2 linked regions of the Symmachiella dynata genome follow. The protein of the gene in region 1 interacts with the protein of each later gene in a pairwise test. Links are inferred from orthologs where the notes say so. Each region holds a gene or a part of one and is shown on either strand. Other genes may lie near its edges.

Evidence for each region.
Region 2: the proteins of glmS (region 1) and Mal52_RS16885 interact in binary tests that used the Escherichia coli proteins (3 or more experiments, as listed by UniProt). The link is inferred for Symmachiella dynata from one-to-one orthologs.

The regions. Positions count from the first base shown.
Region 1 is NZ_CP036276.1:643,072-658,105, reverse strand. What follows is about bases 5,538-8,443. They hold glmS (glutamine--fructose-6-phosphate transaminase (isomerizing)), read left to right. Parts: upstream 5,538-6,012; coding sequence 6,013-7,875; downstream 7,876-8,443. Other genes in these bases: ispH (4-hydroxy-3-methylbut-2-enyl diphosphate reductase), read left to right, coding at 8,047-8,443; hemW (radical SAM family heme chaperone HemW), read right to left, coding at 5,538-5,975. Outside these bases: Mal52_RS02460 (hypothetical protein), read left to right, coding at 1-143; Mal52_RS02455 (hypothetical protein), read left to right, coding at 485-1,183; Mal52_RS02450 (hypothetical protein), read right to left, coding at 1,283-2,563; Mal52_RS02445 (GNAT family N-acetyltransferase), read left to right, coding at 3,198-3,677; Mal52_RS02440 (MBL fold metallo-hydrolase), read right to left, coding at 3,733-4,521; more of hemW, read right to left, coding at 4,644-5,537; more of ispH, read left to right, coding at 8,444-8,988; Mal52_RS02420 (hypothetical protein), read right to left, coding at 9,446-9,964; Mal52_RS02415 (PSD1 and planctomycete cytochrome C domain-containing protein), read right to left, coding at 10,576-13,698; Mal52_RS02410 (hypothetical protein), read left to right, coding at 13,988-14,191; Mal52_RS02405 (sulfatase-like hydrolase/transferase), read right to left, coding at 14,380-15,034. UniProt on the Escherichia coli protein: Catalyzes the first step in hexosamine metabolism, converting fructose-6P into glucosamine-6P using glutamine as a nitrogen source.
Region 2 is NZ_CP036276.1:4,464,579-4,479,692, reverse strand. What follows is about bases 5,418-8,403. They hold Mal52_RS16885 (phosphatase PAP2/dual specificity phosphatase family protein), read right to left. Parts: upstream 7,584-8,403; coding sequence 6,252-7,583; downstream 5,418-6,251. Other genes in these bases: Mal52_RS16880 (CDP-alcohol phosphatidyltransferase family protein), read left to right, coding at 7,716-8,363; Mal52_RS29870 (hypothetical protein), read left to right, coding at 5,418-6,156. Also shown: accC (acetyl-CoA carboxylase biotin carboxylase subunit), read left to right, coding at 1-274; Mal52_RS16910 (6-phosphofructokinase), read left to right, coding at 396-1,460; Mal52_RS16905 (CCA tRNA nucleotidyltransferase), read left to right, coding at 1,772-3,094; Mal52_RS16900 (Gfo/Idh/MocA family protein), read left to right, coding at 3,208-4,317; Mal52_RS29875 (hypothetical protein), read right to left, coding at 4,374-4,538; more of Mal52_RS29870, read left to right, coding at 5,299-5,417; Mal52_RS16875 (bifunctional alpha/beta hydrolase/class I SAM-dependent methyltransferase), read left to right, coding at 8,432-10,222; Mal52_RS16870 (leucine-rich repeat domain-containing protein), read right to left, coding at 10,191-11,120; Mal52_RS16865 (phosphatidate cytidylyltransferase), read left to right, coding at 11,327-12,307; Mal52_RS16860 (lysophospholipid acyltransferase family protein), read left to right, coding at 12,458-13,096; Mal52_RS16855 (WD40 repeat domain-containing protein), read right to left, coding at 13,354-14,280; flagellar biosynthesis protein FlhA, read left to right, coding at 14,544-15,114.

The sequences.
Region 1 (15,034 bases):
TCGATTCCGTCTATCCGCGACAGTACCCCGAAATGGCCGATCGAATCAGCAAACATGCATTTCGCAAACGATACGTCGATCAGCTGAGCACGCAAATCGCGCGGCTGTTTTACGAACACCGTCCAGAAGAGACGTTTGACTAAACCAACCGAAGGCAACAAAAAAACAGGCGCAACGGCTCACCCCGTGCTTTCCAGCAGCCTGAAAAGTTGGTCTTGCACCGACAAAGCTCGTGACACACAATCCCCGAATCCAGCCGTGACTATGCATTCGGCATATTTGGGGAACAGACCATTGCAGCGACTTCCTTCACCGCCAAGGAAGATTATTGAACGTAGATTTTTAAAGTTTGTCTCGGCAGTTAACACAAAGCATTGAGTCGTCAGGTCTCTCCGATTGCATGATTGGGAGACTCAAGGTGCGATTGGAAAAAGCACCGGCCGTTCGTATCGTCTTAAAAAACTACCGGCGAGGGATCGCGGATATGAGAATTGATAACCACCACACAATGCAGGATCAGCCCCGCCGACAGATGCTGAAGCTGTTGCTCTGTGCGATGCTTTTGGCATCCACTTGCACCGGCTGTAAGGCGGTCGTCCTTCTGGGCTATCTCATCGGCGGTCCCCCTTCCATTGAACCGCCGTTTGACATTCAAACCAAGACGTCGCTCAAAGAAGACGACAAACGCATCGCCGTCGTCTGCTATGCTCCCAAGGAACTCAAATTCGATACCGAGGACGTTGACGACGAGTTAGCCCAGCATGTTGCCATGCGGCTGAACAGCCACGGCATGAAGGTCATCGCCCCGGCCGCCGTGCAGAATTGGTTGGACCAAAACGACGACTGGGATTCCCCGGCGGAAGTCGGCCATGCTCTCGAGGCGGATTGGGTCGTCTACATCGACATGCAGGAATACAGCCTGTGGGAAGAAGGCTCGATGGAACTGTATCGCGGACGCACGACAGCAATGGTCAAAGTGTTTGACATGAATGATGGCGACGGCGAGGAGATCTTCACCAAGGAAATCGTCTCCGTCTATCCCATCCGTGCTCCTAAACCCGCACATGAAATCAAACGCGACCGGTTCAAAGCCCTGTACTTGTCCCGATTGAGCGAAGAGATCGGCCAATTGTTCTACGAACACTACGCCGGCGACGAAATCGCGCACGGCGTCGTCGACTAACGTCTTCTCCGTCGCACAAAGAATAAAAAACGGCGGGAAGCACTTCTGCAGATGCTTCCCGCCGTTACTATTGGACATCACTGATTTTGACCACAAAAATCATTCGATGTCGAGGACTTTCTTGAAGTCGATTTCTTCTTCTTCACTCAGCGGAAACGGAACCGGCGCCAACTCCGTGGAGTCCGCCTCGACAGCTTCGGTCGAAGTCGATTCGCTGGTCACCGTGTCCGATTTCATTCCGATTCGGGCATTGCGTTTCTCCAAGACCACGCGAGCCGCGTCGCGAAGTTCCGCATTGCCCAATCGGCGGAGGTTGCCCAGTTCAGCCAGCGGTTGCAGTGCCCGTGTCAGGCGGCCGATGCTGGTTTCCATCATCATCATTTCGGTCAGTCCCTGCCGCATGGCTCCCAAGCTGGCGACGCGTCCTTCGAATTCTTCTTGGAAGTCGACCAGAATTTCCAGAGTCTGCACGGCGTCGGCCAACGTTTCATTCTGGCTGTTGAGCGAATCTTTCATCGTCAACAGTGTGTCGAGGTTGGTCCGGGCAGCGACCACGTCGCGTTCACCGGCGGACAGATAATCCCGCAAGGCAAACAGTTCGTCGACGATGGTTGTGGCATTGGCGGTATCACCGGCCTGCGACTCGATTTTCCCCTTGAGTTCGATCACGCCATCGGCGGCGGCTTGGGCTTGGGCCAAGTCCGAGGCATCTTCACGAATCCGATCCTTGAGGTTGATCAGTTGCGTCAAGTTGCTGTGCGCCTTAGGCAGGTCGTCGGCTTGGGCGACAAGCTGCGTTTTGACGTTGACCATGGCGTCCATCGACTTCTCGGCTTCCTGCATATTGACTGCTTGATCCTGTGCCGTTTGGCTCAGCGTGATCAATTCTTGCAGCGTTTCTTGCGCGGTCGGAGTCGAGATATATTCTTCGACGAGTTGGTTTTGAATTTCGGCCATGCCGGTCAGAGCACGACGCGCCGACTCGGTCATTTCCTGATTGTCCAACAACATCGCTTGCAGGTCGTTGATCTCCCGCAACTGAGTCAAGGAGATATTCGCTTGACGGGCTTCGGCGGCGACTTCGGCCCGCAATTGGCGAACTTTCACCAACGCGCTTTGTGCATCGGCAAGTTGCTGCCGTTGCGCCTGCAGTCCGCTGAGCAACGTGTTGGTATTTTTGACACTGCTACGCATATCGACCAAGTCTTCCATCTGGCGATGCACTTGGTCGATTTCTCCTTGCATCATCGCGAGTTGGCGCTCGAGCGGCTTCGAAACCAGATAATGCAATCCGATCATTGCCACGGCGAGCCCGGCAAACATCATAACCCAATACGGCTTGCTAAGTTCAAACATTGAAGATTCGGAATGATTTTTCACGTCAAGATTCCTGATATCAGAGTTGTCCAAGGTTCGCTCCCTCAGATACGGATTTATGTCTGGATTGTGGATTCAAGTTGAATTTGTGCTCGCCTTAGCCACCGTTGGCTATCGCAACCGGTCCGCTCCACAGTCGCCTGGCTCAACAAAAGTCGTTGAGCTCGGTTTGGGAGTCTGTTGCCGGTCCCCATGACTGGATCTGGAGATAACACCGATCCAGCGATTTCGCAGCAGCCATCCGGCCGTCATTAGGCGATTCCCCTCCTACGACGAGGGAAATCATGAATTCGAGCTTGTCAAACGGAAAGAACTAGGTGAGCGGTAAATTCTTCTTGTAATTCCCATATGCCCTAGTATCGCCATTTGTGAGATATGTTCTGACATGGAATCCCGCCAAGTCCCCCTGATTTCTCAAAATTGAATCCGCCACCACCCCACAAGGCGGAGTGTGCCGCAATACCGGTAAAATCCCCTTCCTGCTCAAGTCGCATAGACGATCTTCGATGCGTGGCAGCCCACTGCTGGTGATTGTGGAGCCGAAATCCTCCCTCAGCCTCGATTTGGGCCCCGGATTGCGTTCTACTGATGCCTCATGATCGAGACAGCCAAACGCGAATCAAACCGGACACGCACGATGACTTCGATACATATCCGAAAAGGGGTACTCGAGGATTGGCCCGTCATTGCCGCCGCCAATTCCGCCCTAGCAGCCGAGACAGAGGGGAAACAGTTATCGCCAGAAGCGCTGGAACCGGGCGTTCGGGCGGCGTTGTTGGATGAGCACAAAGCGCAATACTTTGTCGCCGTGATTGATGACCGCGTCGTAGGGCAAGTGATGCACACACGGGAGTGGAGTGATTGGCGCAACGGAGAAATCTGGTGGCTACAAAGCGTTTATGTTGTCCCTGCGCACCGAGGCTGCGGTGTATTCCGCGCGCTGTATGAGCATGTTTACAACTTAGCGGCCGCGAACAAAGATGTCGTGGGCCTGCGGCTCTATGTTGAGCGAGAGAATGACCGGGCGCAACAGACCTATCACAAACTGGGCATGAGAATGCCGGGTTATCATGTGATGGAAGCATTGTTCGAGGCGGACAAATCAACGCCGCAATAGACCGGTCGGCGCCCGTTCGCCTAGTCGAATTCACCCGGTCGAATTCAACAGTCGGCTACCGCTGTGGTTTGTCCCCGGCGATCAACTCTTCTTCCCATTCGTCCAGCAGCGGCCAATCGATGGCGCACGTGCCGAAATCGGACAGGTGTTGATAGGCATCCAAGCGGTCGATCGCCTGTTGCAATGTAGCGTCATCCTTGCGAAACGCCGGCCCGTGACTGGGGAGCAACCACTTCGCGTCCGAGTCCTTGATGCGCTGTAGCGATTTGATAAACGCCGGAATATCGGAACCGTGATGAGCGTCGATGGCACCGACACCCCCATCGCGAAAGATGTTGTCGCCGGAAAACAGCAGGTCGTTCCAACGGAACGCCAACTGGCTGTCGGTATGTCCCGGCGTGTGCCAGACCTCAATTTTGATGTCTCCCACTTCCAGGATATCCCCCTCATCGACTTGTCGATCAACTTGGATCGGCTGGATATCGAGTGAGATCCCCTGAGCGGAGATTTCGGCAAACGTGCGAATCCGGTCCGCATCGGCCAACGGTTTCACAGCCCCTGGATGCGCGACAATTTGAGTGTCGCCGACCAGTTCGCAGAATTTGCGGGCGCCCTGAGCATGGTCGACATCGGGGTGGGTCAGCACCAGATATTTGCAATTGGCCAACGGAAAATCCATCTGGCGAATCAATTCGACAATTTCGGGGACGGTGTCTTCGTAACCGATATCGATCAACATCCACTCAGACTGATCAAAAATCAAATAAACACAGCACCCCAACCGCTGGCGGGCCTGGTAGTTCATTTCGATGACATTGGGAAAATATTCGCGTCGCTGCAGCATGCGGGCCTCGGATTACGACTGAAGTGATCGTCTGATAGGGGAATTCCGCGTTGCATTCTAAGGCTGGGCTGCCGATGTGGCAAGTTGTTGGTTCAGGATGCTGAATTCTCAGGTCCAACGCTTCACAAAAACTCCCCCGCCACCTGATCGGCGAAAAACAAGCCTTCGTGCGTCAGCCGAATCGTCCGCTCATCACGCTCCAGCCAACCTTGGGCCGTGAGACTGTCAACGGCGTCACCGGCCAAATCGAGTAGGTTGTAGCCGGTCTGCACGTGGAATTCAGCCAAATCGATCCCCGCGCGGCGGCGTAGGCCGAGGGCGATGGACTCCCGGGCCCGGTCTTCGGGAGTGAGCATTTCCGTCTCTCCGATCGGGGATTCGCCGGCCAACGTCCGCTTTAACCAGGTGGTGACGCTGCGGTGATTGATCGAGCGACGGCCGTCGAGATAGCGGGCTGCTCCCGGTCCGAAGGCGTCGTAGGACTGTCCAGTCCAATAGACTTCGTTGTGCCGGCAGCGAAAACCGGGCTGAGCGAAATTGGAGATTTCATAGTGCTCGTAACCAGCGGCGGGGAGTTTATCGAGGGCCAGGGCGTACATCTCCCGTTCCAGTTCCGAGCTGGCCGGCGTGAGTTGCGATTTTTCACGGCGGGTCCAAAAGGCGGTCCCTTTTTCAAACGTCAGTCCATACGTCGAAAGATGCTGCGGGTGATGGGCGACAGCCGTTTCGAGGGTCGACTCCCAAAGTGCGAGCGATTGCCCGGGGACTGCGAAGATCAAATCCAGGGCAATGTTATCGATCCGACGGCGAAGCCACTGCAGCGCTTGGTCGATTTCCTCCTGTCGATGATCCCGTTCCAGCAGCGAAAGGATCTCCGCATCAAACGATTGAATTCCCAGACTGACGCGATTCACACCCGCGTCGGCCAAGATGGCGATTTTTTCCTCGCTCAGACCGGCCGGATTGGCTTCGACGCTGAATTCGCAGCCAGCGGCCAAGCGATATTTGCTCAGCACGATCTCCATTAGCCGCTTGAGATCTGCCGGGGGCAGGTGCGTCGGGGTGCCGCCGCCGAAAAACAGCGTGCTGATCTCGGGAGAATCTTCAACCCGGGACAACTCCATTTCCAGCGCGCGGAGATAGTTGTCGATCAGGTGATCCTTGCCGGCGACGAGCGTGAAGTCGCAATATCCACAGCGATGCGCGCAAAACGGCACGTGGATATAAATCGCTTGTGGCGGGGCAAAAACCGGGTTCATGGGAAAATACCAATGGCAAAGAGCTGGACCAACAGCGTTAAAATAGACGGCGCCGGCAAGTTCGGCAATCGCGGCGGACCGCAATTGACCAAAAGTGCGGTTTTCTGGTAGTTTCCGCCGCGCCGCAGCTTGTGCGGCGGAGTTTTTTTCAGACGGGCGACCAATCCCAAGACGGCCGATGCTCAACGCAGACAAGGCATCGTACCGTCCGGCTACGAACGGAGCGCGAAGTATGTGTGGAATCGTGGGGTATGTGGGTGGAAAACCGGCTTCCGCGTTACTGGTCGAAGGGCTGCATCGGCTCGAATACCGCGGTTATGACAGCGCGGGAATCGCCGTTCGCAATGGCGAAGGTATCAACATCCGCAAACGCGCCGGACGCGTGGGCGAACTGGTCAAATTGCTCGACGAGGAACCGATTCAGGGCAGCCTGGGGATCGGCCATACCCGCTGGGCAACACACGGCGAAACAACCGACACCAATTCGCATCCGCATGTCGGCGGCAATGGCGAGGTGGTGTTGGTGCACAACGGCGTGATCGAGAACTATGCGTCGCTACGGGAATCGTTGCAAGTTCGCGGATATGTGTTCAAAACCACGACCGACAGCGAAGTGGTCGCCCATCTCATCGCGCATCATCTGGATGAATGCATTCGCATGGGGGACGATCCCCAGGATCGCGCGACGATTCAACGCACGCTCGAAATGTCATTGAAACAACTCAAAGGGACCTACGGACTGGCGATCATTTTTCGCGATCATCCGGAATTGCTGGTGGCGATCCGAGCCGGTAGTCCGCTGGTGATCGGCATTGGACACAACGAATACTTCCTGGCCAGCGATTCCAGTCCGCTGGTCGGACATACCGACGAAGTCGTCTATCTCGACGATCACGAATGGGCGTTCCTCAGCCCCGAGGGCATGGAAATTATTCATCGTGACTCCGGGCAACGGGCACCCTCGATTCAAACCTTGGATCATGTCGCCGGGAATATCGATTTGGGGGATTTCGATACCTACATGCTCAAGGAGATCTTTGAGCAACCGCAATCACTGGAGAACTGCTTGCGGGGACGGATCGACGATGATGCTGCCAGCGCGAAGTTCGGGGGACTGAACGTCGACGTACAGGATTTGCGGCACGTCGATCGGATTGTCTTAACCGCCTGTGGAACGAGTTGGCATGCGGCGTTGGTCGGAGAATACCTGATTGAAGAATTCGCCCGGATCCCGGTGGAGGTCGAATATGCCAGCGAGTTTCGTTATCGCAACCCTCCCATGACCGACCGCACGATGACGTTCGCCATCACACAAAGCGGCGAGACGGCCGATACGTTGGCGGCGCTGCGAGAAAGCCGCCGCAAAGGGCATGCGACGATGGCGATTTGCAACGTCGTCGGCTCAACGATCGCCCGCGAAGCGGACGGTGGAATCTATCTGCATGCGGGTCCGGAAATCGGTGTCGCCTCGACCAAGGCGTTCACTTCACAAGTCACATCAATGATGTTGTTGGCCCTCTATCTGGGACGCATGCGGCATCTGTCGTTTCCCGCCGGGCAACGTTTGATCAAACAGATGCGACAATTGCCGCAACTGGTCGAAAAAACACTCGCCTGCAACGAGGCTGTCGCGAAAATCGCCACGAAGTATTTCGACCGTAACAATTTCTTGTACCTGGGCCGGCTATACAATTTCCCGGTGGCCTTGGAAGGCGCACTGAAACTGAAGGAAATCAGCTACATCCATGCCGAAGGCTATCCAGCGGCCGAAATGAAGCATGGGCCGATCGCATTGGTTGACGAAGTCACTCCGAGCGTGTTTGTGGTTCCACACGGGACGATGTACCCCAAGGTGATGAGCAACCTCGAAGAGGTCAAAGCCCGCAAGGGACCGGTGATTGCCATTGCGTGCGAAGGGGACAAGGAAATCTCCGCAGCAGCGGACGACGTGATCTTCGTGCCGGATGTCGAAGAGTATCTGCAACCGATTGTCACCTCGATTCCGCTCCAATTACTGGCCTATCACATCGCAATCCTGCGAGGCTGCAATGTTGACCGCCCACGGAATCTGGCCAAGAGCGTGACGGTGGAGTAATACGGGTTTCTTGCCCCAATCCATTTCGCCACTTCCCCAATCGCGCATCGCTGAGTTATCATAGGCATTGGCATGTTATGACATGCGATGTGCTGCGGTTCTCACCATCCCGCAGTACTGGGGCTGAGGCATGGACATTATAAATACGTAGAGATTGTGGGCGGAGAATCGATGAAAATCTTGCTGGCCAACCCGCGCGGATTTTGTGCGGGCGTCAATATGGCGATTGAGTGTCTGGACGAGGCGATCCGCATCTGCGGGCCCGAAATTTATGTCTATCACGAAATTGTGCACAACAAATACGTCGTCGAAAATTTCACCGCACAGGGCGTGACCTTCGTCAACGACCTGGACGAAGTCCCGCACGGGGCGTTTTTGTTGTATAGCGCGCACGGCGTCTCGCCGGAGTTGCGGGAACACGCATCCAGTCGCAATCTGCGGACAATCGACGCCACCTGCCCGCTGGTGACCAAAGTACACCTCGAAGCGGTCCGTTTTGCCAAGCAACATTACAACATTGTGCTGATCGGCCACGAAGGGCACGACGAAGTGATCGGCACAATGGGAGAAGCTCCCGAATCGATTACACTGGTAGAAACCGCTGAAGATGTCGACCAACTGGAATTCCCACCCGGAAGCAAAATCGCCTACCTCACACAAACGACCCTCAGTGTGTCGGAGGCGAATACGGTGATCGAGCGCCTGCGGGAACGCTTTCCGCACATCGAGTCGCCCCCCAAAGAGGACATCTGTTACGCGACAACCAACCGGCAGGAGGCGGTCGCCACACTGGCTCCGCAAACCGATGTCGTGTTGGTGCTGGGAAGTCAAAACAGTTCCAACAGCAAACGACTGGCAGAGATCGCCGCCGGAATGGGCAAGCCGTCGCATTTGATCGACGGCGCCGACGAAATCGCCCCCTCCTGGTTCACCGGCAGCGAGACAGTACTAATCACCGCCGGCGCCAGTGCTCCGGAAGTCGTCGTCGAACAATGCATCGACCGCTTGGTGGCGGATTATGATGCAACGGTCGAAGTGATGACGATCCGTGAAGAAAACGTGCAGTTCCAATTGCCGAAGGAACTGCGGGTGTTGCAAGCGGCGGAGCGTTGAGCGATGTAGGGCGACCCTTAGACCGTAGGGTGCGTCATGACGCACCTTTCCACGTAGGACCAGCGATTCGCCCAACGCAATTCGCAATGCAAACGTTTTCTCCTGTAGCGATCAATCCAGCACGCTGACACATGCGACTCACGTGAGTTTTTGTTGAGCTGGGACCTCAAACGCCCTGTGCGAGAAAGGTGCGTCGCGACGCACCCTACGATTGCTGCGGGAGTTGCAAGCGGCGGAACGGTTAGCCTCATCCAAATGGGTGGCACGGATTGCCGTCGGCAATCCGTGTGCCGCAGGCACAAGAAGCCACCATTTCGGCAGTCCATGCCAGTTTGGCTTCACTAACTAACCAGCGCGTCAACTGTGGATTCTTGCGGGCCTTGCCCGCCCCGATTGCTACCCGAAATCAAGAATGCCCTCTTTCCTCGTCCCTATAGCGACCTGATTCGCATGAACATCAATTCTTCTCGACGCGAACGATGTTTAATGTGCAATAGTACCCAGTCGCTCGATCTGCCTGCATTTTTGGCACTCCATGCCGATCAAACACAGCATCTGGAATTCCTTCAAACGTAATAGATTCGTACACAAGTAGTGTTTGGATTAGCCCATTTTTCTCATGCACCTCTTTAGCAATTGTAAATTTGGAAATATCAACATGCCGAAAAATTATATCGGCCGACAGTTTTTGACCATTAACAGTATCAACTACGAAGTCCGCTCCTGTAGATATTTTAGCTCTTACAGTTGAGTCGATCTTCCACTTTCCTGAGATGACTGCAACATCTCCGATGGGTATGCCGAGCCTACCGACAATTTTTGTCTTCCCACTCTTCACGTCTGAAAATAAAACATTTGTGACGATCGGCTTGGGCTTCTCCACTTGATTTGGTTTTCCAACATTAGCACCGTGGATCACTGCAATGCAGAAAGCAAAACTGCTGCTTCCTATTATCATTTTCAACATTTTTTGCATGTTGCACACCATATTTCCGCTGGATAGTTGGGGTCCTCGACTGGGTAATCACAAATCCTAACTCTTACCGGAGAGATTTATCTCTCGTGCCATGATTCATCCACCAGTACCATCCGTGTGCCGATGGCACAAGACGCCACAATTTCGGCAGTCCGTACCACGGTAGCCTCTCTTACCAACCAGCGCGGAGACTGCGGCTTCTTGCGGGCTTTGTCCGCCCCGACAGCAGAGCTATCGCTGCCACGTTTCGTGTGAACATTTACGAGCGGTGTTGTGCTTAAAACTGGAATCCGCCCCTCATTGCTTCGCGATGAAATAAAACCGCCGACAAATCTAAGACGGTGTAAAATAGTAAAAAAACCACAAAAAAAATTCGCCACTTCCGTTTTATGAGGCAAAAGCTCGCAGTAAATGCAAGCAGCGAACTCGCCAGGAACAAAAGGCCGCTTGTTGGCATCTGAGCCAGAAGTAATCTGACAGACATGTACAACAACCAACCACCGTATGCTACAAACGCAAAGGTGAAAAAAAAATTCATTTCGCAAAGCTCATTTGTCTACTCCACCTTAGGCATAATTCGCGGCGCTCCGGTGATGTTACCATCCACGTTATCAATTCCGCGTAATAAACTCGTGTAGGTTGAACACCGTGCGTGTGACGGCGGTCCAGGCGGCGAGGTCTGGGGCGGGGATGTCTTTGGGGGGTTGGGACTGGCCGGTGTGGATTAGTTTTTCAGCGGCGGCCGGGTTTGCGGTGTATGCGGCGCGCTGTGCCTGTAACAAATCGGTTAGCACGGTGATCTCTTGTTCGTCGGCGTTGCGTGACAGGGCGTGTTGCATCATCCAGTGGAGCCGGTCGGTTGTTTTCGTTCCGCCCTGCCTGATCACTTGAGCGGCGAATGCGCGGGCGGCTTCGACGTAGGAGGGATCGTTGAGCAGCACCAGTGCGCCCAGCGGGGTGTTGGAGCGGGGTCGCTGTGCGGTGCACTCTTCGCGCGCCGGAGCATCAAAGGCCTTCATCGCCGGATGCAAAAATTGCCGCTGCCAATGCGTATAGACGCCGCGTCGATATTGGTTTTCGCCGCTGTCCACTTTATAGGTCCGCGCGGGGAAATTCAGGTGCCGGTACAATCCTTCGGGCTGATACGGCATCACGCTGCGGCCGCCCAGTTTGTCGACCAACAGACCACTGACGGCCAAGGCGTTGTCGCGGATGATTTCTGCATCGAGCCGAAAACGGGATTGCCGCGCCAACAAACGGTTGTAGGGATCGACCTCCGCTAAATCGTCGTGCATCAACGATGATTGACGGTAAGTGTGAGACATCACGATCAACTTGATGATGTGTTTGATATCCCAGCCACTTTCAACAAACTCAAGGGCCAGATTGTCCAGCAATTCGGGATGCACCGGGGGTTCGCCCTGTGCGCCGAGATCGTCCGAGATTTTGGAAATCCCCGTGCCAAAATAGCGCTGCCATAAGCGATTGACGAAGACCCGCGCTGTGAGTGGGTTTTCACGAGCAGTGAGCCAATTCGCTAAATCGATGCGTGTCGCGCGCTGCTTAGAATCGATTTGCGGAAGGAAATTCGGGACGCCCGGTTGGACGACTTCTCCGGAATCATCCATCCAATTTCCGCGGGACAGCACGCGCATTTCTCGCGGCGTGACCGAGACTGTCACCAAAGTGGTACGCGTGTTGGCGGCAACGGTTTCCTCGCGTTGTTTTTGGAGGGCGGCAATTTTCTCGCGGGTCTCCGCCAAGGCGGGCGCGATCGAGCGGTAGTAGGCGGCGAGTTGTCGGGCTTGTTCCTCGGTGCGCTGTTCAGCAGCGACCGCTAAGATGGCGCGGATCTCTTGGGTGAGCGGATCGAGTTCGCCCGCTTTGAGCGGTTGCGGAGCGGTGGTGGCGGCGATGCGGAATCGGCCCAGCGTATGTCCCCCGGAGGCATAGTTTTGATCCAGAACGAAGGTGAAGGTCGCATCGCCCTCATTGGCAATCACCTCGGCCGTTTCGGCGACCATGTGGTTTTCCTGGCCGACTTCCGGCAAGATCGCCCACCCCCAACCGGGGCCTTGTGCGTCGGCATCGACGGCATGGGCGGCCGACCATTTCTTATCCAGCAGTTTGCCCGCCCCGATCGTCTGTTCGAACGTGGCGGAGGCATTTTTCAATTCGATCGGTAACGCCGCTGCCTCGTTCTCAATGGCGCGGGAGACGCGAAATTCGGTCAGGACAAAGTTGCCATTCCCCGCGCGTCCCGGACCATTTTTGGGGAGCGATTTGTCAGGCAGAACCTCCACGCGAAATCCGGTGATGTTTTTCAGCGGGACCTTGGCGGTAATCGTATAGCTGTTGTGAGCCGAATCCGGCCCCGAGGCCAGTAGCGAGTGATCCTCAAGCACGGCGAGTTTGGTTTCGTGCAGCGCTGCAGCGGATGCGGGGATGACGATCTGCCAAGCCGGAGCAGTGGCGTGTTGTTGTTCCCAGGCGATTTGCGCTGCTGCCAGTTCTTCAGTGGGTGTCTCGATGATGCGTTGCAGCTCTGCGAGTTGCCGATCAATCGGTTTCAGCAAACCCGGCAAGCGGTCATTGGGCACGTCGACCTGCGGTCCCCAGCGCTCCGTTTTGGCCCCGCCGGAGTACAGACCTTTTTCTTTGATGTCGGCGAAAAACGAAGCGAAGCGGTAGAAGTCTTTGGAGGTGAACGGGTCGTATTTGTGGTCGTGGCATTCGGCGCAACCCAGCGTCGAGCCCAACCAGACCGATGCGGCGGTTCGCACGCGATCGGCGGCATATTTAGCCAGGTATTCCTTGGGCTGCACGCCCCCTTCGGCCGACATCATGCCGAGCCGGTTGTATCCCGAGGCGATCAATTGCTCCTGCGTGGGATGGGGCAACAGGTCACCGGCCAATTGTTCGCGCGTGAAGCGGTCGAAGGGCATGTTGGCATTGAAGGCCTCGATCACATAGTCGCGATAGGGGGAGACGCTCACCGGTTGATCACCGTGGTAGCCAACGGAATCGGCATAGCGAACCAGATCCAACCAGTACATCGCCATTCGTTCGCCGTAATGCGGCGAGGCTAAGAGGCGATCGACACATTTTTCGTAAGCCTCAGCAGAGTCGTCCGCCAAAAACGCCTGCATCTCTTCAACCGTGGGGGGCAATCCGGTCAGATCAAAACTGAGCCGCCGCAGCAGCGTCCGTTTGTCGGCCGCCGGCGCGGGTTTGACCGATGCGGTTTGCAATCGGGCGAGAATGAAGTTGTCGATGAAATTTTGTGGGGCAGCGTCGGTCACTTCGGGGACTGGATGCGAAACGGGCGGGGTATAGGCCCAATGATTTTTCCAGTGGGCACCTTGGCGAATCCACTCGGTTAAGGTTTTCTTTTCCCCGTCGGTGAGTTGCTTGGGATGATCGACCGGCGGCATCACCAGACCTTCATCCTTGGTGGTGATCCGGGTGACCAACTCGCTCGATTCCGGTTGACCGGGATCGATGGCAACATAGCCTCCCAAATCGACAAAAGCTCCCTTTTTTGTATCAAAACGGAGTCCCCCCGCTTCGGGATCGCCCCCTTGGCGTTCTTCCGCATCGGGACCGTGGCAGGCGTAACATTTATCCGACAGAATCGGTTGCACGTCACGGCCAAAATCGATTTCCGCAGCCTGCGTTGCACTGCCGCAGCACAACACGACCCAACTGATCAGCCCAGCAAGTCTCTGCATCATCCTGGTTTCCCTCTCTCCGCTTCGGTCCTCTGCCAACCACCGCCCACAACTTGGCGATGCATTCACTTTACAACGTTTTCACGGCCTTGTGAACGTCGACGCGATCAGGGACCGCTGCAAACGGGCCGCTTTCTCGCGTGGCGGCCCTATCAATTGCTGCTGCCCTAAAATAAATGAAAGCCGATTACCGATTTTGCGCCGACTTGTCGCGTGATCAGCTGCAGGACCGCTTTGTCGAGCGAATGAAATCACCACCATCCGGTCGCGTTGCCGTTGAAAGGCCCCACGCATGAAAACATTTCACCCGCTGTCGTTGGAAATGGTCATCGCCATCGACGATGAGTTGGCTCCTTTTCCGTTGTTGGATCGGGAGGTGGCCGTCGCGGAAATCGTGTTGGCGCTGTTGCCGCAACAGATCAATCGCTATGCAAAGATCCACGCGGCACGCATTACCGCCGAACTGATGGACCAGGATGCAGCGGTAGCAAATTGAACCGTCAGTCGCATTAAAAACCAACAACGCGCGGGTGCCACCGGCGGCTAGCCCGCCAGTGCTGTGTCAGGCCGAGTTTTCCTTGTCTAGGGACGTCGCTCCACGTTCGTTCTGGCGGACGAGCCGCCAGTGGCACCTCAAATCGGGACGACATAAAACTTAATGTTGCGCTCCGGTACGATCCAGCATCAATCTACCGGGACACCCAACCGGGCGAGCGCGCCGTCGCAGACGCGGACGACATATTTAAACTTGTCTTGCCGCGCATTCTGCATAGCGGGAATCGCCGGTCGTGCGGTTTCGCCGAGTTCATCCAGGGCGAGCGCGGCACTCAAACGTGTCGTGTCTTGGGGATGCTCAAGCATTTTGGTCAAGACCGCTAATGCGGCATCGGGATCTGTATCGGCGATGGCCTGTGCTGCGGCAATACAAACCACTGGCGACGGGTCATCCAAATAGGGCCGAATTTTGTTCGCGATGTCTTCGTCGATCGCGTCGGCATAATAGAGTTCCGTAATCGCCCAATAACGCATGGCAGCCTGTTCGCTGGCGAGTGCTGCACAGTACTTGGCGACAGACTCCGGTTGCGAGCTATCTATCGTTTTCAATTCGGCCAATTGCTCCAGCAGATCGGACTTGTCGAGGGCATCACGCCAATGCACATAATCCTGCGTCTTGCTTTGGGCCGGTGGAGCAGCGGCAGCGCCGGGTCGGAACGTGATGGCTTGGCTGTCACGAAAACCAATGCGGCAGGCAACGGCCGAGAGCTTTTGCCCCGGTTTGACCGTAACCGGCTCGGTGTAGAGTTGATAAGGTCCCTTGCCGAAGCGGTAGGCAATTGAA
Region 2 (15,114 bases), 3.8 Mb from region 1 along the record:
TACAAAATTGCGCGTTCCCGGCGGGATTGGCGTGCGTTGGGACTCGCATGTTCATGAAGGCTACACAGTTGGACCGTATTATGATTCCTTGATCGGAAAACTGATCGTGCACCGTCCCACACGCGACGAGGCGATTGCCACGATGAAGCGGGCGTTGGCGGAATTTGAAGTGGAAGGAATCGCCACCACAATTCCCCTGGCACGTAAGATTTTTGATCACAACGCCTTCGCCGAGAGTAAAGTCGACACCACATTTATTGAACGAACATGGTAACGTGCGGGGCCTGTCATGATCAGCACCACTGCACAAGTCAATAGGCCACATAGAGTGGCGGAATGGATCAGTCCAAAGCGACGGACCGTTAGTTTTTGTCAAACAAGAGAGACGTGAGAAAATGAAAGTTGCATTATTGACCGGTGGCGGCGATTGTCCCGGTCTGAACCCAGTGATTCGCGCAGTGGTTCGCACGATTCACAATGCCGGCGGAAAATCGATCGGCATGCTTGAAGGCTGGCGCGGCGCGATTGAGGGGAATTTTACTGATCTCCGCGTTCAAGACACCGACGAAATCATCGCTCGTGGCGGTACGATTTTAGGATCTTCACGGACGAATCCTTATAAAGATCCGGATGACCCCGAACTGGCGGATCGTTTGATCAAGACGTTTGATGAACTCGATGTCGATGCACTCATCGCCATTGGGGGAGACGACACGTTGGGTGTGGCCAGCCGGCTGTATTCGGAACGCAAGTTTCCCGTGGTCGGTGTTCCCAAGACAATCGACAACGACTTGAGCTGCACCGACTTTACGTTTGGCTTTGATACGTCGATCAATATTGTGATGGAATCGGTGGATCGTTTGCGGACGACTGCCGAATCGCATCGTCGCGTGATGGTCATCGAAACCATGGGACGCCACGCCGGATGGATCGCCTGCTTCGCCGGAATTGCGACCGCTGCCGACTTTATTCTCGTGCCGGAAGTCGAAGTCGACATCGACGAGATGTGCAATATTCTCAAGGCGCGGCGAGCAGAGGGCAAGTCGTACGGCCTGATCATCGCCAGCGAAGGAGCCAAGCTGCCGCAAAGCGGAATGGTCACACAGGACGCCGAGGTGGATGACTTTGGTCATGTAAAACTTGGCGGGATTGGTGATAACTTGGCTGAAGTTATTGAAGAACGGACCGGAATCGAAACGCGGGCCGTCACGTTAGGGCACTTGCAACGCGGTGGTCCCCCCAGCGCCTACGACCGCGTGTTGGGAACCCGCTTGGGAATCAACGCCGCTCGGTTGGTGCTCAACCGTCAATACGGCCGCATGGTCGCCTTGCGGGGCATGGGCATTGTCGATGCCCCGTTGTCTGAAGCGGTGGGTACGCTTCGCACCTTGGACCTGGAGTTCATGCGCGAAGCGGGAGAATTCTTCAAATACGACGCCGACCCTAACCACACTCCGTAGTGGTTGCGTAGCATCGAATCGGTCACCCAACTCGGGCGACCGGCAGATTAGGAAATTGCATTCGGCGAGTGGGAACAATCACGTTTCCGCTCGCCGTTTTTTTGTCTTGAAGTCGTTTCAAACCCCTTTAACGCCTCTCGCTGATACATAGGATGTAAGTTCCCGGAACAAACGCAACCGGGTTTTGAAACAGGTTCTTGGCGATGGCAACCTTGAACCGAGTGGCTGCGGCGCGTGTCTCACCGACTGTGGCTTTGCCCGGCCGCGGCTTCGGTCTAAAATGCGAATCAGCCACCCAGAGAGTTGAGACTATGAACAACAGCAATACCCGCCGCGAGTTTGCCCTCTACGTTGCGCGGGAATTGCATGAAGCGGGTTACCAAGCTTTGTGGGCGGGTGGTTGTGTGCGGGATGCGTTATTAAAGCGCGCGCCCACGGATTATGACGTTGCTACTGACGCGCGTCCGGAGGAGGTCCGCAAAGTTTTTGGAAGGCATCGCACGGTCCCCGTGGGCGCTAGTTTCGGTGTGATGCTGGTGACGGCGCCGCGTAGCGAAGACAACGTCGAGGTCGCCACGTTTCGCAAAGAAGGCCCGTATCTCGATGGCCGTCGTCCCGATTCCGTTCAATACTGCACGCCCGAAGAGGACGCCCGCCGACGCGATTTCACCATCAATGGCATGTTCTACGATCCGATCAACGACGAGGTCCTGGATTTTGTTGGTGGGCAGGAGGATCTGAAGTTGGGCATCGTGCGAGCGATTGGCGACGCGCATCATCGCATCACCGAAGACAAATTACGGATGCTCCGCGCGGTGCGGATTGCAGCCACATTGGAATTCACAATCGATCCGTCGACTGCGGCGGCGATTGCGGAAATGGCTACGGAAATCGCAGTCGTCAGCGTCGAACGCATCGCGCACGAATTAGCGCGCATGCTGGTTTGCCCTCGGCGGGTACGGGCGTTGGAGTCGCTGCGCGAATTGGGGCTACTGCGGATGATTTTGCCGGAGATCATCCCGAATCTGAACGAAGTCGATTCCGTCGAGCATTGGGGTAAGACACTGCGGATGCTGGATGAGTTTGAAGTGATGTCGTTTGAGTTGGCCTTTGCTGTCTTGCTGCGGGAGGTCCCCATCCAGCAGTGTAAGGAAGACGATGATTCCGCGGCCCGTGACGCAGCGCGCGCGAAGGTGGTCGAGCAGATTTGCCGCCGTTTGAAACTATCGAACCAGCAAACCGAACGGACCTGTTGGTTGGTCGAGCATAGGCACGCACTTCGCGATGCGCCGCAACTTCCACTGCACGTGCTTAAACGGTTGTTGGTTCAACCGGGCGCGAAAGAAATGCTCATGCTGAACCGGATTGCCGCCGTCGCGACCGAGGCGGATTTGACTGCTGTCGAATTCACAGAACGGTTTTATTCTGAAACGCCCGCTGAGGAACTCAATCCTCACGAATTGATTAACGGCGGCGATTTGATTGCGGCCGGATTGTCGCCGGGGCCGGGATTCAAAGAGATTCTCGATTCAATCCGTGATCGCCAATTGGACGGCGAAATGACTACCCGTGAAGCGGCGCTTACCTTTGTGGATCAAATCGTGAGTGGCAAGACCATCGAAGAGAATTCGTAACGAGCCGCTACCCGGCCAATCCTTGCGAAAGCGGACGAACGTCCTTAAAGTCTAAAGCCAAACGCCCGCTTTGAGCATTCCTAAAGACTACAGCTGAAGGCCTATTTCCTCCCATGCCCGCTCCCATTCGTTTCGGCATCATCGGTGCCGGCGCTGTTTCCGACTACCACCATGTTCCCGGCATCAAGATCGATCCCCGCGCTGAACTGGTGGCGATTTGCGACCCCAATGCCGACTTGATGCAGCAGCGTCAAACCGATTGGGGACCAACGCGGTGTACGACCGATTACAAAGAGTTGGCGGCTGATCCCGATGTCGATGCGGTGATCATTGCCACCCCCAATTTTACGCACAAGGAGATCGCACTGGCTTGTATTGCCGGGGGCAAACATGTGATGTGCGAAAAACCGTTGGGGCTGAATTTCGCCGAATCGTTGGAAATGTATCAGGCCGCTCGCGACCAAGGGGTGCGGCACATGACCGCTTTTACGTATCGCTTTGCGCCATCGATGCGGTATTTGAAGCATCTGGTTGCGACGGGCGCGCTGGGCGTGCCGCGGCATTTTCGCAGCCAACGTTTTTTGGATTTGCCGGAAACGAGTTGGGGCTGGCGACAGTCAAAAAAATTGGCCGGAGCAGGGGATCTGTTTGACATGACGATCCACCGCATTGATTTCGCACAAGATTTGATGGGGCCGATGACAGCGGTCTGCGGTGCGATTGCGCAATATGCGACGCGGGAAAAGACGGCTGATGGACAGGCCTGTCCGCCCTCGGATGTCGACGATTGGTCGGCATTGATCGGTCAATTCTCTGGAGGCGCAGTCGGTGTGTTCGAAGGCAGCACGGTGATGAAGGGCTATCACTTCGGTGGCTTCGGGCGGGAATGGGCCGAGGTGAATGGCAGTGAAGGCTCAGCCGTGTATCAACTCACCGAGCCGAATACAATTTTGCTAGGCAAGGGGGGCGAGTCGCTCGAAAAGGTCGACGTCCCTGCGGAGTTTCTCAAGCCGACCGGCAGCCCGCGTGATCCTAGCGAGGGTGTCCCCGCCACCGTCTTTCGATACGATCTGGTCTACGAACTTGTCTCGGCGATCATCGAACAGCGCGATGCCGTCCCGGGATTCGACGATGGTGCCAGTGCGCAGCGGATCGCAGATGCGGTGTTGGAATCGTACGACAGCCGGAGTTGGGTGACGTTGCCAAGCGGATTGGAGACGTAAGCAGACCGTCAGTCTGGCGGGGGCTGTGGATTGCCCCCCCCATTGAGAAACGCGTTTTACTTTTTCGGTTTTGAGCGTTTTTTCTTCTTCTTGGCGGCGACTTTGGGGGACTTCTTTTTGGGGGTGGTCTTTTTCTTGGCCTTCTTCTTTGCGCCAAAAATCTGGTCGTAATTGTTGGCAAATGCGTCCGTCGATCCGGTGTGTACTGTGTAGCCCGTCATGCTGGTTTCCTCAATGTCCGTGTCGAATTCTTCGCGTATGGCCCGGTTAGGCCGGGCAATTTGGTCATGATACCGGCAGGGAATCTGGCATCAAGTGTCTCGCCGTTTACAGCCTGGAGTTCATTGCACGGGACCGGTTCGGTTATTACGGTTTTGACGACTGTTTCATCTCGTTCAAGGTGTACCGCGCCGTTGGCAATCGATTATTTGCTAAATCTTAAAAAACGGTGTGAATTGTTCGGGGTTTCTACGTTATGACCTATGAACCGGGATAGGACGAGCAAAGCGAACACTCTGTCTACGTTGAGTTGTTTATAGGCGGCAGGAAAATCATAGGTTCGCCAAGTTGTCGTCGATATCGTGAGAAGCCATCTTTTTTCCGTTGTTTCGTTAGCGTTTAGCGAAGTCGTCGGGTGCTTGTGCGGCAATTGCGACTGCATTGGGCAATGCTCGCAATTGCCTTATACCTGGCTGTGATGTGCTGACGCAGCGATTGCAGTCTGAAAAACGTGTATGACAGCCCGCGAATCCCGTTTTTTTGGCTTTGACGAGGGATGAATCTGGGAAAATTGCCCAAGTTCATTGAACTTATTGTTGATCGAGCCGGCGACGGCGCGATACAATTTTGTGTAAGTCTAGGGAAAATAGAGGGGATGGTTGAGTTCCTGCGGTTTCTTTAGCAAAAGTTCTGTGCAGATTTCCGTGCCTTAGTTTCCGGCGAATAACCAAATAGCCGTCGTTCCGTGAAAGGAAATGTTCCATGTTGCCGCGATTCCTTAGCAAGCCGTTTCGGGGACGAACCGCGTTATTGATGACTTGTTTATCAATCGCCGGTGTTGTCACGCTCACAGGGGCGTCGAAATCCCGAGCCATTACCAAATTGACCCTCGATCCGACTGCGGATGTCGTGCCGCTGTTTGATGGGATCGAACAGAAGTCACTGGACGTTTCGTACATTGCCAAAGACTCCAAAGGCGGAAACCTGTTCATCACCAATACGAGCGACAAGCCGTTGACGGTCCAAATGCCGAAGGCATTCGCGGCTGTGCACGTGATGAAACAAATTGGTGGGGCCGGTGGAAATGTCGGTGGCGGTGGAGGCTTCGGCGGACAAGGCGGCGGTGGCGGCCAAGCGGTTGGCGGCGGCGGCGGGTTCGGCGGTGGCGGCGGCGGATTTGGTGGTGGCGGTGGTGGTAACGGATTGTTTTCCGTTCCTGCTGAAAAAACCGCGAAGATCAAAATCAAAACGGTTTGCCTCGAACATGGCAAAGCCGAACCGCGTCCCAAAATGGAATATGAAATCAAACCATTGGAAGAATTCACCAGCAACGGACCGTTGTTGGAATTGGTGGAAAGCTATGGTTCGAGCCGTGGCAACAGCGAATTTGCCGCCGTTCAGGCAGCTGCGTGGCATCTTGCCAACGATATGAGCTGGCAGCAATTGGCGCAAAAGAAGTTTGATCGCATCGGACGTCCGGACACGCCGTACTTCAGCGGTCGTCAACTCCAAGCAGCTCAAGGTTTGGTAACCGTAGCGGTGACCAAGTCCAAGGAACGTGAAGAAGAAAAAGCCAAAGAAGGCGGAGACAGCGTGCGGACCTACAACGACGAAAAGTAGTTGCACGCAATTGGCACAGCACAGATTTCACGGAACTCGAGGAACTCGCCTCTCTTGACAGGGAGGGGAGTTCCTTTTTTTATTGGTCCATCATTTCACGCCCCCAGCTTTGCTGTGTGATAACCACGAATGGCTGCCTCTGCTTCGGGGCGGATCATGATCGTTGGACGTGCCGCACGCAACTGCGCCATGGCCTCATCTGCGTTACGGGCCATGCCGGTATGTAGCAGGTAAGCTCCTACTACGGCGGCGCTACGGGAATAGCCGATCTTGCAGTGCACGTAAACGACTCCGTGCTGCGCCTGAATTTCGATGAACTGAACCGCCGTTTCGAGTTGCTCCTGTGTAGGAGCAGTCAAATCTAAGACTGGTAGGGGCAGGTAATCTAGCCGTTGCAATTCGAGTGGTTCGGAGAATGCAACGGTCAGGTCGACGACAGCGGTGACTCCTGCGCTAATCGCCTCGTCGGCTTCATGGGCCGTCAATCGTCGGCCAATCCAAAGCTGTTCGGTCACGCTGTCCCACGAACGACATTCTTGGCGGTAATGTAACCACGATAGGTATTGCCCGAATAACATCGGCGCCAGGATGAGCCTCGAACTGAATGGCAGTTGCCCGCCGCGCTTGTCAAAAATTCCTGGTCCGATGCCGAAATACCCCGCAGCGATCAATCCTGCCAAAACGGCCGGCCACAATAACCAAAGCCCCCACGAACCGAATCCGATCCCGATAACGGCCAAGGCGAACGCACCGCAGGCATACCGCCGTCCGACAGCCCTGTTCTGCTCGACCGGTAATCGGAACGGCGTCGAACGGACGAGGTAGAAGCAGACTGCGGCTAAAACGAAACCGCCGGCGACATCGACGACATGATGTTGATAAGTCAGCAATGTCGACAGGCCAATCAAACTAAACCAGAAGTTCGAAGCCCAGCGGACCGCCCCGTGGGTGTGCCGCGCGTAATGCACGGCAAGAATCTTTCGAAGCGCGATGTGCAACGACGGGCAAAGGTTGTAGGGTAGGTCGAATTGGCGAAAGTGATTGAACAATTCTCCCAGCATCCCTGAGACCGGTGGACGCTCGACGGCCAATTGCAGTGGGAACAGCAAAAAGCAACCACCTGCTAACAGAATGGCCAGCAAAATTCGCCGAGACAAGATTCGCAGTTCCGCACGATCACGGCAGAGAAACGGAGCGGCTATGAAAAACAGGTCGATCGACATATAGGGAATGATCATCATCGGCACAAATGGAATGATCTGTTCCCAGTCGTAGTACCATGTTCCCACGTCGCTGCGGAGCGACGAGATGTAGTTTGTTGTCATATAAACCAGCATGAACACCAGCGACAACCCAGCGGAGGCGAGTGCCGCTTGTTTCCATAGCGGGGCATCGGATCGATAATGCTTGGTAGATTGGTTGCTCATGATTGCCTTGATGGAATTTGGTGGGGCAAGGTTTGTGAATATTGCGCAGCGGTTTGGACATGCTATAGTGAGCGACTGGGCTGCCCGCCCCTCGTTAGGACGCGGTGAAATGACAAATATCATGGGAAAACTATGCCGAGCATTTACGATTTGAAGCCGCGGTTCCAATCGCTGTTACGACCGATCACACGCGGATTAGCGGCGGCGGGCGTGACGGCCAATCAGGTCACCGTGGCGGCGGCCGTGTTGTCGATTGCAGTTGGGGCTTGTATTGCGATTTACCCGGAACGACGGTGGCCGCTGCTATTGGTACCGCCGTTTTTATTCGTGCGGATGGCGCTCAATGCGGTTGACGGCATGTTGGCTCGCGAACACGGCATGAAATCGCCGCTGGGGGCGATCCTGAATGAATTGGGAGATGTGATCGCCGATGCTGCGCTGTATCTGCCGTTCGCGCTGGTACCAGGCGTGCACCCGGCGTTGGTGGTGCTGGTGGTGATTGAAGGCATTATCAGCGAGATGACCGGCGTGATCGCGGTGCAAATCGGGAGCGAGCGGCGCTATGACGGTCCCTTGGGGAAGAGCGATCGTGCGTTTTTGTTTGGCTTCATTGGCTTGTTGCTCGGCTGTGGTGTGAAGACCGGGCGGTGGTTGGACGGCTTGCTCATCGCCGCGATTGTTCTGCTTATATTGACGATCGTGAACCGCGCCCGTCATGGTTTGGCGGAAGTACGGGCGGCATCGTCTGAAAATGGGGAGAATTCTCCAAATTCCGCGTGATATACGGCTACCTGTCTGCGCCCCTCTCTTAACAGGCAACTTGACCTAGTTTTGAGGGGACAAAGACAATGGCGACTCTGATTGCGGAAATCGAAAACACATCCACGCAACTTCCGGCAACCCGCATTGCGTCGGAACATTGTTTCACGACCAGTGACGGCACTGAGTTGTTTTATCGGGCGTGGGCGCCGCAGGGGAAATCCTCACAAGCGGTGCTGCTGTTTCATCGGGGGCATGAACATTCAGGCCGCTGGCAGGATGTTGTCGACCGCATCGGGATGGAGGAGACTTGGTTTTTTGCCTTCGATGCGCGCGGACATGGTCGTTCGCCGGGCGAACGAGGTTATGCGGAAAGCTTTGGACGCATGGTTCGCGATGCCGATGAATTTGTTCGGCATCTCTCGGTAACGCATGGGATTGCCGTTGCCGACATGGCCGTTGTCGCTCAAAGCGTGGGCGCCGTGTTGGCGGCCGCTTGGGTGCACGATTACGCGCCGCCGATACGGGCGATGGTCCTGGCGACCCCGGCGCTGCGGATTAAGCTCTATGTTCCTGGGGCCATTGCCGGGTTGCGATTATTGCGAAAGGTAAAGCCCAAGTCATTCATTCGCAGTTACGTCAAACCGCGAATGCTGACGCACGATCAAGAGCAAGCACAATTGTATGCCGACGATGAATTGATCACGCCGCAGATCGCCACGAACATTCTGTTGGATGTACACCATACGTCCACACGATTGATCGAAGACGCCGGCGCGATTGTGGCACCGACGTTGTTACTGTCGTCCAGTGCTGACTATGTGGTGGAATCAAAACCACAGCAGCAGTTTTTTGATCGGCTCGGGTCCGCCGTCAAAGAGCGGGAAGTGTATCCGTCGTTTTACCACTCCACATTTTGGGAAAAAGAACGCGACCTGCCGATCGCACGGACGCGGGAATTTATTGAGCGACAATTCGAGGACCCGGCACCGGTCGCGTCCTTATTGGAGGCGGACAAGTCGGGGTATTCCAAATCGATCTGCGACGACTTGGAGCAACCGCTTTCGCTGCTCTCCCCGAAACGGTGGGCGTATGCCCTCCAAAAATTGGGTATGAATACCGGGGGGCGATTGAGTCGCGGGGTGCGTATTGGTTGGCGGACCGGGTTTGATTCTGGCGAATCTTTGGACCATGTCTATCGCAACCGGGCAGAGGGGACGACGTTCATTGGGCGGATGATTGACCGGGCCTATCTGGATTCTCCCGGTTGGCGGGGAATTCGGCAGCGCAAGGTGCATATGCTTGAACTGTTGGATCGGGCCATCGCGCGAACGGCCCAGCGCGGCGAAGCGGTGCGGTTGCTTGATATTGCTGCCGGACCGGGACGGTATGTCTTGGAGGCGATCCAGCGGCACGCGGACGTCGAAATGTCGACCGTATTGTGCGATCGAGACGTTGGCGGTTTGGATTGGGGCCGCGCGTTGGCGAAATCGATGGGCATCACATCGGTCGATTATCGCCAAAGCGACGCGTTTGATGCGGACGCGATCGCTGCACAAACGCCGCGGCCGAATATCGCTGTGGTCAGCGGGCTGTACGAATTGTTTCCCGATAACGGCCCAATTCGCGAGTCACTCCGTGGTCTGGCAGCGGCGATTCCCGCGGGCGGATTGTTGCTGTACACAAATCAGCCGTGGCACCCCCAGCAGGAAATGATTGCCCGCGTGTTACCCAACCGCGACGGCGACCCCTGGGTGATGCGCTGTCGCACGCAGGTGGAGATGGATCAGTTGGTGGCGGCGGCGGGATTTCGCAAGTTGGAGACGCTGGTGGATGATGAGGGGATTTTTAGTGTGTCGATGGCGGTGCGGGAGGGGTGAGTGGGGCACGAGGTGGCGCCTTCCAATAAATTTGACAGCCGGGAAGTGCCTGCTGCAAATCCTTAAATCCAACTTCAGTGACTTGATTGCCATCGAGTCGAAGATATCGAAGCTCGCTCATATGCGTAAGAGCATCCAAACCTTTGTCGGTGATTTGATTATTGTGAAGGAGCAATGACCACATATTTGTCAGTCCGCTCAGTCGTTCTAATCCTGCATCACCGATCCCGGTGTTGTTCAACTGGAGAAAAACGAGCTTCGTTAGCCCTTGGAGGTGGACCAGTCCTGTGTTGCTAACTTCAGTCTCGTCGAGCCACAACTGATGGAGGTCTGTCAACGATTCGAGGTTCTCCAAACCCGCGTCGCCTACTTGAGTATTACTGAGCGATAGGATTCGCAGTTTTTTCATTTCACGAAGGTTTTGCAATCCGCCATCATCAACAAGCGTCTGGCTCAGGTGAAGAGATATCAAATTGTTCAAACTCTTGATGTGGTTCAATCCTGCACTGGTAACTTGCGTGTCGGAAAGTGCGAGTGACTTTAGCCCTGTGAGTTGTTGGAGATTTGCTAAGCCAGCGTCCGTTACCGGAGTGTTATTGAGCGATAGTTCCTCAAGGTATCCTAAGTCTTGGAGTCGATGCATTTCCGCATTATCAAACGCCGTATTGTCGAGCTTGATTGTTACTACTTCTTGGCAGGGACGATTACCAATTTGGATTCCTTCCACGGATCCCCCCAACTGCTCAATTTTGTCGACGGTCAGCGGGTTGCAATAAATATGTCGTCCAATCCACGGACAACCCATAAAGCACGGCGCGCAAACGACAAACAATAAAATGGCAAATAGCAACAACAAACGAATTCGCATGCGTCGGCGTTTTGAGGATTCATCCGTCATGGTGAGCGTCCTGGATTAGGCATTGGGCGATTCACTGGTTGCCGATACTTCTCAGCCTATCCCAATCAATCTTCGCAAACAATCTGATTCTGCTGTCTCCTAAGACATGCAGGCCAAACAGGAAATCGTTACCATGCACGCCTTGAAACAACCCGGACGTCCATGCCGCACATCCTATAGCGGCGAAATGGTAAAGGATTTTCAGGATGCACCTGTTCGATCATCTTACGCCCGAAGTTCGTGTCGCGCTCGGTGGGATTTTGGGGGTCTTGGTCGTCTCTTCGGTGTTGGTCTTTGCCGTTTGCAAATTCCGGCCGCAGCGCGATCACAGCGAATTGGTCAAGCGGACGCGGACGTGGTGGATCATTGCCGGGCTGTTTGGCATTTCGTTGGCGCTGCCGGAATGGGGGTTTCTGTGCTTCCTGGGCTTTGTCAGTTTTCTGGCTCTCAAGGAATATCTGTCGCTGATTCCGACCCGCCGCGCCGATCGCCGCGTGCTGTTTTGGGCCTACTTGAGCATTCCGCTGCAGTTCTATTGGGTGCACCTGTCATGGTACGGGATGTTCATCATCTTCATTCCGGTGTACATGTTTTTATTGATCCCCACCCGGATGGTCTTCACCGGCCGCACCGAGGGATTTTTGTGCTCGGCCGGAGTCGTGCATTGGGGGCTGATGACGACCGTGTTCAGCCTGTCACACGCCGCCTATTTGTTGGTGCTCAAACCGGTCGAAACGGGCCGCGCTGCACCGGCATGGCCGAGCGTGGAAGCGGCGCTCCAACCGGGGCCGGGGTTGTTGATTTTTCTGGTTGTGCTCACGCAGTTAGGCGATGTCGCCCAGTTCGTCTGGGGCAAGTCATTGGGCCGACACAAGATCGCTCCCAACGTCAGCCCCGGCAAAACGGTCGAGGGCTTTTTAGGAGGCGTGGCGACGACGGTCGTGTTGGCCTGGCTGATCGGTCCGCGGTTGACGTTGATGGATGCGAAGTGGTCCTTGCTGGCCGGTCTGTTGATCGGCGTTGCCGGGTTTCTAGGCGACCTCTCCATCTCGGCGATCAAACGCGATCTGGGCGTCAAAGATTCCGGCAGCATTCTTCCCGGCCACGGCGGTATCTTGGATCGGGCAGACAGTTTGACTTACACCGCTCCGTTGTTTTTTCACTTTGTGTATCATCTTTATTTTTGACGACGACATCATCACCACGGAGGCAAAAAAAGGCTTTAGGTTTTAGACCGTAGGCCGTAGGAAATGATCTGATCGTGCAACCCTACAGTCTAGAGTCTACAGCCTACAGTCTAATTCCCGCCGTGGTGTACTTTTCAGCAGCGAAAGCATATGAATCATTTCTTGCGAGCGTTGTTTTTCTTGATTGTGGTGCGGCCGATCATGCTGATTATTTTGGGCATGAACGTGCGGCATGCGGAGCGGTTGCCGCGGTCGGGGCCGGCGGTGATTGTGGCGAATCACAATAGCCATCTCGATGCGTTGGCGTTGATGACATTGTATAGCACGCGGGAGTTGCGGCACGTGCAGCCGGTGGCGGCGGCGGATTACTTTTTTCGTAACCGCTTGCTGAAATGGTTCGCGACCCAGATCATCGGCATCATTCCGCTACAGCGGCAGGTGAAAACAGCACGGCGCGATCCATTGGCGCCGATTAACGAGGCGATTGAGAAGAATCAAATCGTGATTCTGTTTCCCGAAGGGACCCGCGGCGAACCGGAGCAGATCGAGACCTTTAAAACGGGCGTCGCCCACATTTCGAAACGGCACCCGGATGTGGATGTGGTCCCGATTTTCATGCACGGTTTCGGCAAGGCGCTGCCGCGCGGCGAAGCGCTGCTTGTTCCGTTCTTCTGCGATGTGTTCGTGGGAGAGTCGTTTCGCTGGACGGGCGAACGCGGTTCCTTCATGGACGAAATGACGGGCCGCATCGAAGCCCTCGCGGGCGAAATGCCTGCACAAACTTGGTAGCGTCTATCGTGGGGCACAGTAATTTGTGACGCGTTTTGGTTGCTACGAAAAGGTCGCGCGCAGAGACGCGGAGCCGCAAAGAAGGAAAGTGGTGATATTGCCGCGCCGCGTTTGAAGATGCATTGTGAATGCAAGTCTCCCGCCGTACTGCTCGGGAAGGGAATCGGTGTTAATGAATTGATTCTCTTCGCAGGACAACCCTTTGCGGCTTGGCGTCTTTGCGCGCGGCCTTTTTTGGCGCAGATCAATGATCGCCGCTACGCAGGTTTTGGCAAGTCGATTAGGTAGACGTTGCCGTCTTCGGCGGCGATGGCGATTTGTTGGGCGTTGGGGGACCAGGCGGCGCCGTAGGTGGTGCGTCCGGGAAGGTCCGTTTGAAAGTGCAGTTTGCCGTCCGCCGTGTTCCAAATGGCGAGGTTGGCGGCGTAGGTGACCGCCATCAGTTGGCTGCCGTCGCTGTTGTATTGCACGCGATAGATGTCGCCTCGCGCGCCGCTGTAGACTGTTGCCGGTTCGCCCGAATCGACATTCCAGGTGCGTACGACCTTGTCCAGCCCCGCAGCTGCTATGGTTTTTCCGTCGGGATGATACGCGACGGTATAGACCGCATCCTCGGCGCCGGGGAATTGCCGCAGTTCTTTGCCGTCGGCGACATTGTAGAGGCGGACTGTTTTGTCGCCGCCGCCGGTGAGCATGGTTTGGCCGTCCGGGCTGAAAGCGACGCTATAGACCGGGCCGCCTTGTTCGGGCAATGCACGGATTTCTTTGAGCGTGGCGATGTCCCACAGACGCACGGTCTTGTCGGCTGAGGCGGAGGCGAGCGTTTTGCCGTCGGAGCTGAAGGCAACGCTGTAGACCTGCGACGCGTGCCCTTTCAGTTCGCCGGTCGGCTTGAGCGGTGCGTTAGGATCTTCGGGCGGAGCATCGGGGAGCGCCCAGAGTTGGATCGTTTTATCCTGCGAGCCGGAAGCAGCCGTTTTGTCATCGGGCGCTATTGAGACGGCCAGCACCAAATCGGTATGCCCACCGAACGTCTCCAGCGGTTTCAGCGTGGCAGTGTCCCACAGTCGGAGCGTATTGTCAAAACTGCCGCTGAGGAGTTGCGGTTTGGATTTGAGATATTCAACGACATACACCGGAGCGGTGTGGCCGGTGAGTTTTTTGGTGGCGGGGGTATCGGGCATGGTGGGTGTGAACTCTTGAGCGTGGAGGGAAGGGGAACTGGGTAATTTCCCCTTGAATGTCGCGGTGCCGGGGCGGTCTGTCAACTCTTCCCGGGTATCTCAAAACCGTGCTGGGTCGCCTCCTCCTCAGTAAATCCGTCTGGACAGTAATCTCAGTTTTCAGTATCAACCCCCGGCTCTCTTTTTCGCCAACTTTAATCAAATCTTTAAATTTTCTTCGAATTGGATAAATTCTTCCAATTCGACTTTCCCGGGAGGCATGGATGCCAACTGCGGCGTCTCATCGTTTGGAAGTCATGTGGGCTAAGTATCGGGAACTCATCTTCCCGCTGGTCATCTTTGCCTCGATCCTTGTGTTCGTGGTCCCGCTGCCGGCGTGGACGATGGACGTGTTGCTGGCTTGCAACTTGACCGTCGGTGCTGTGGTCTTGCTGACTACGATTTATGCCCGTAAACCGCTCGATTTTAGTGTCTTCCCGGCGTTGCTGTTGGGTACCACGTTGGCGCGGTTGGTGCTCAATGTGGCCTCGACACGGTTGATTTTAACGCGTGGTGCCAGCGATGGTGAGTTTGCCGCCGGAGAGGTGATTGCCTCGTTTCAGCGGTTTGTCGCCGGCGACAGCGTGGCGGTGGGGCTGATCATCTTTATTATTATCGTCGTGATTCAATTCTTGGTGATCACCAAGGGGGCGACGCGGATTAGTGAAGTAGCGGCCCGGTTTGCGTTGGATGGAATGCCGGGTAAGCAGATGGCCATCGATGCCGATCTGAACGCCGGAATTATTAGCGCCGAGCAGGCGAAAGTGCGGCGGGAAGAGATCTCGCAGCAAGCGG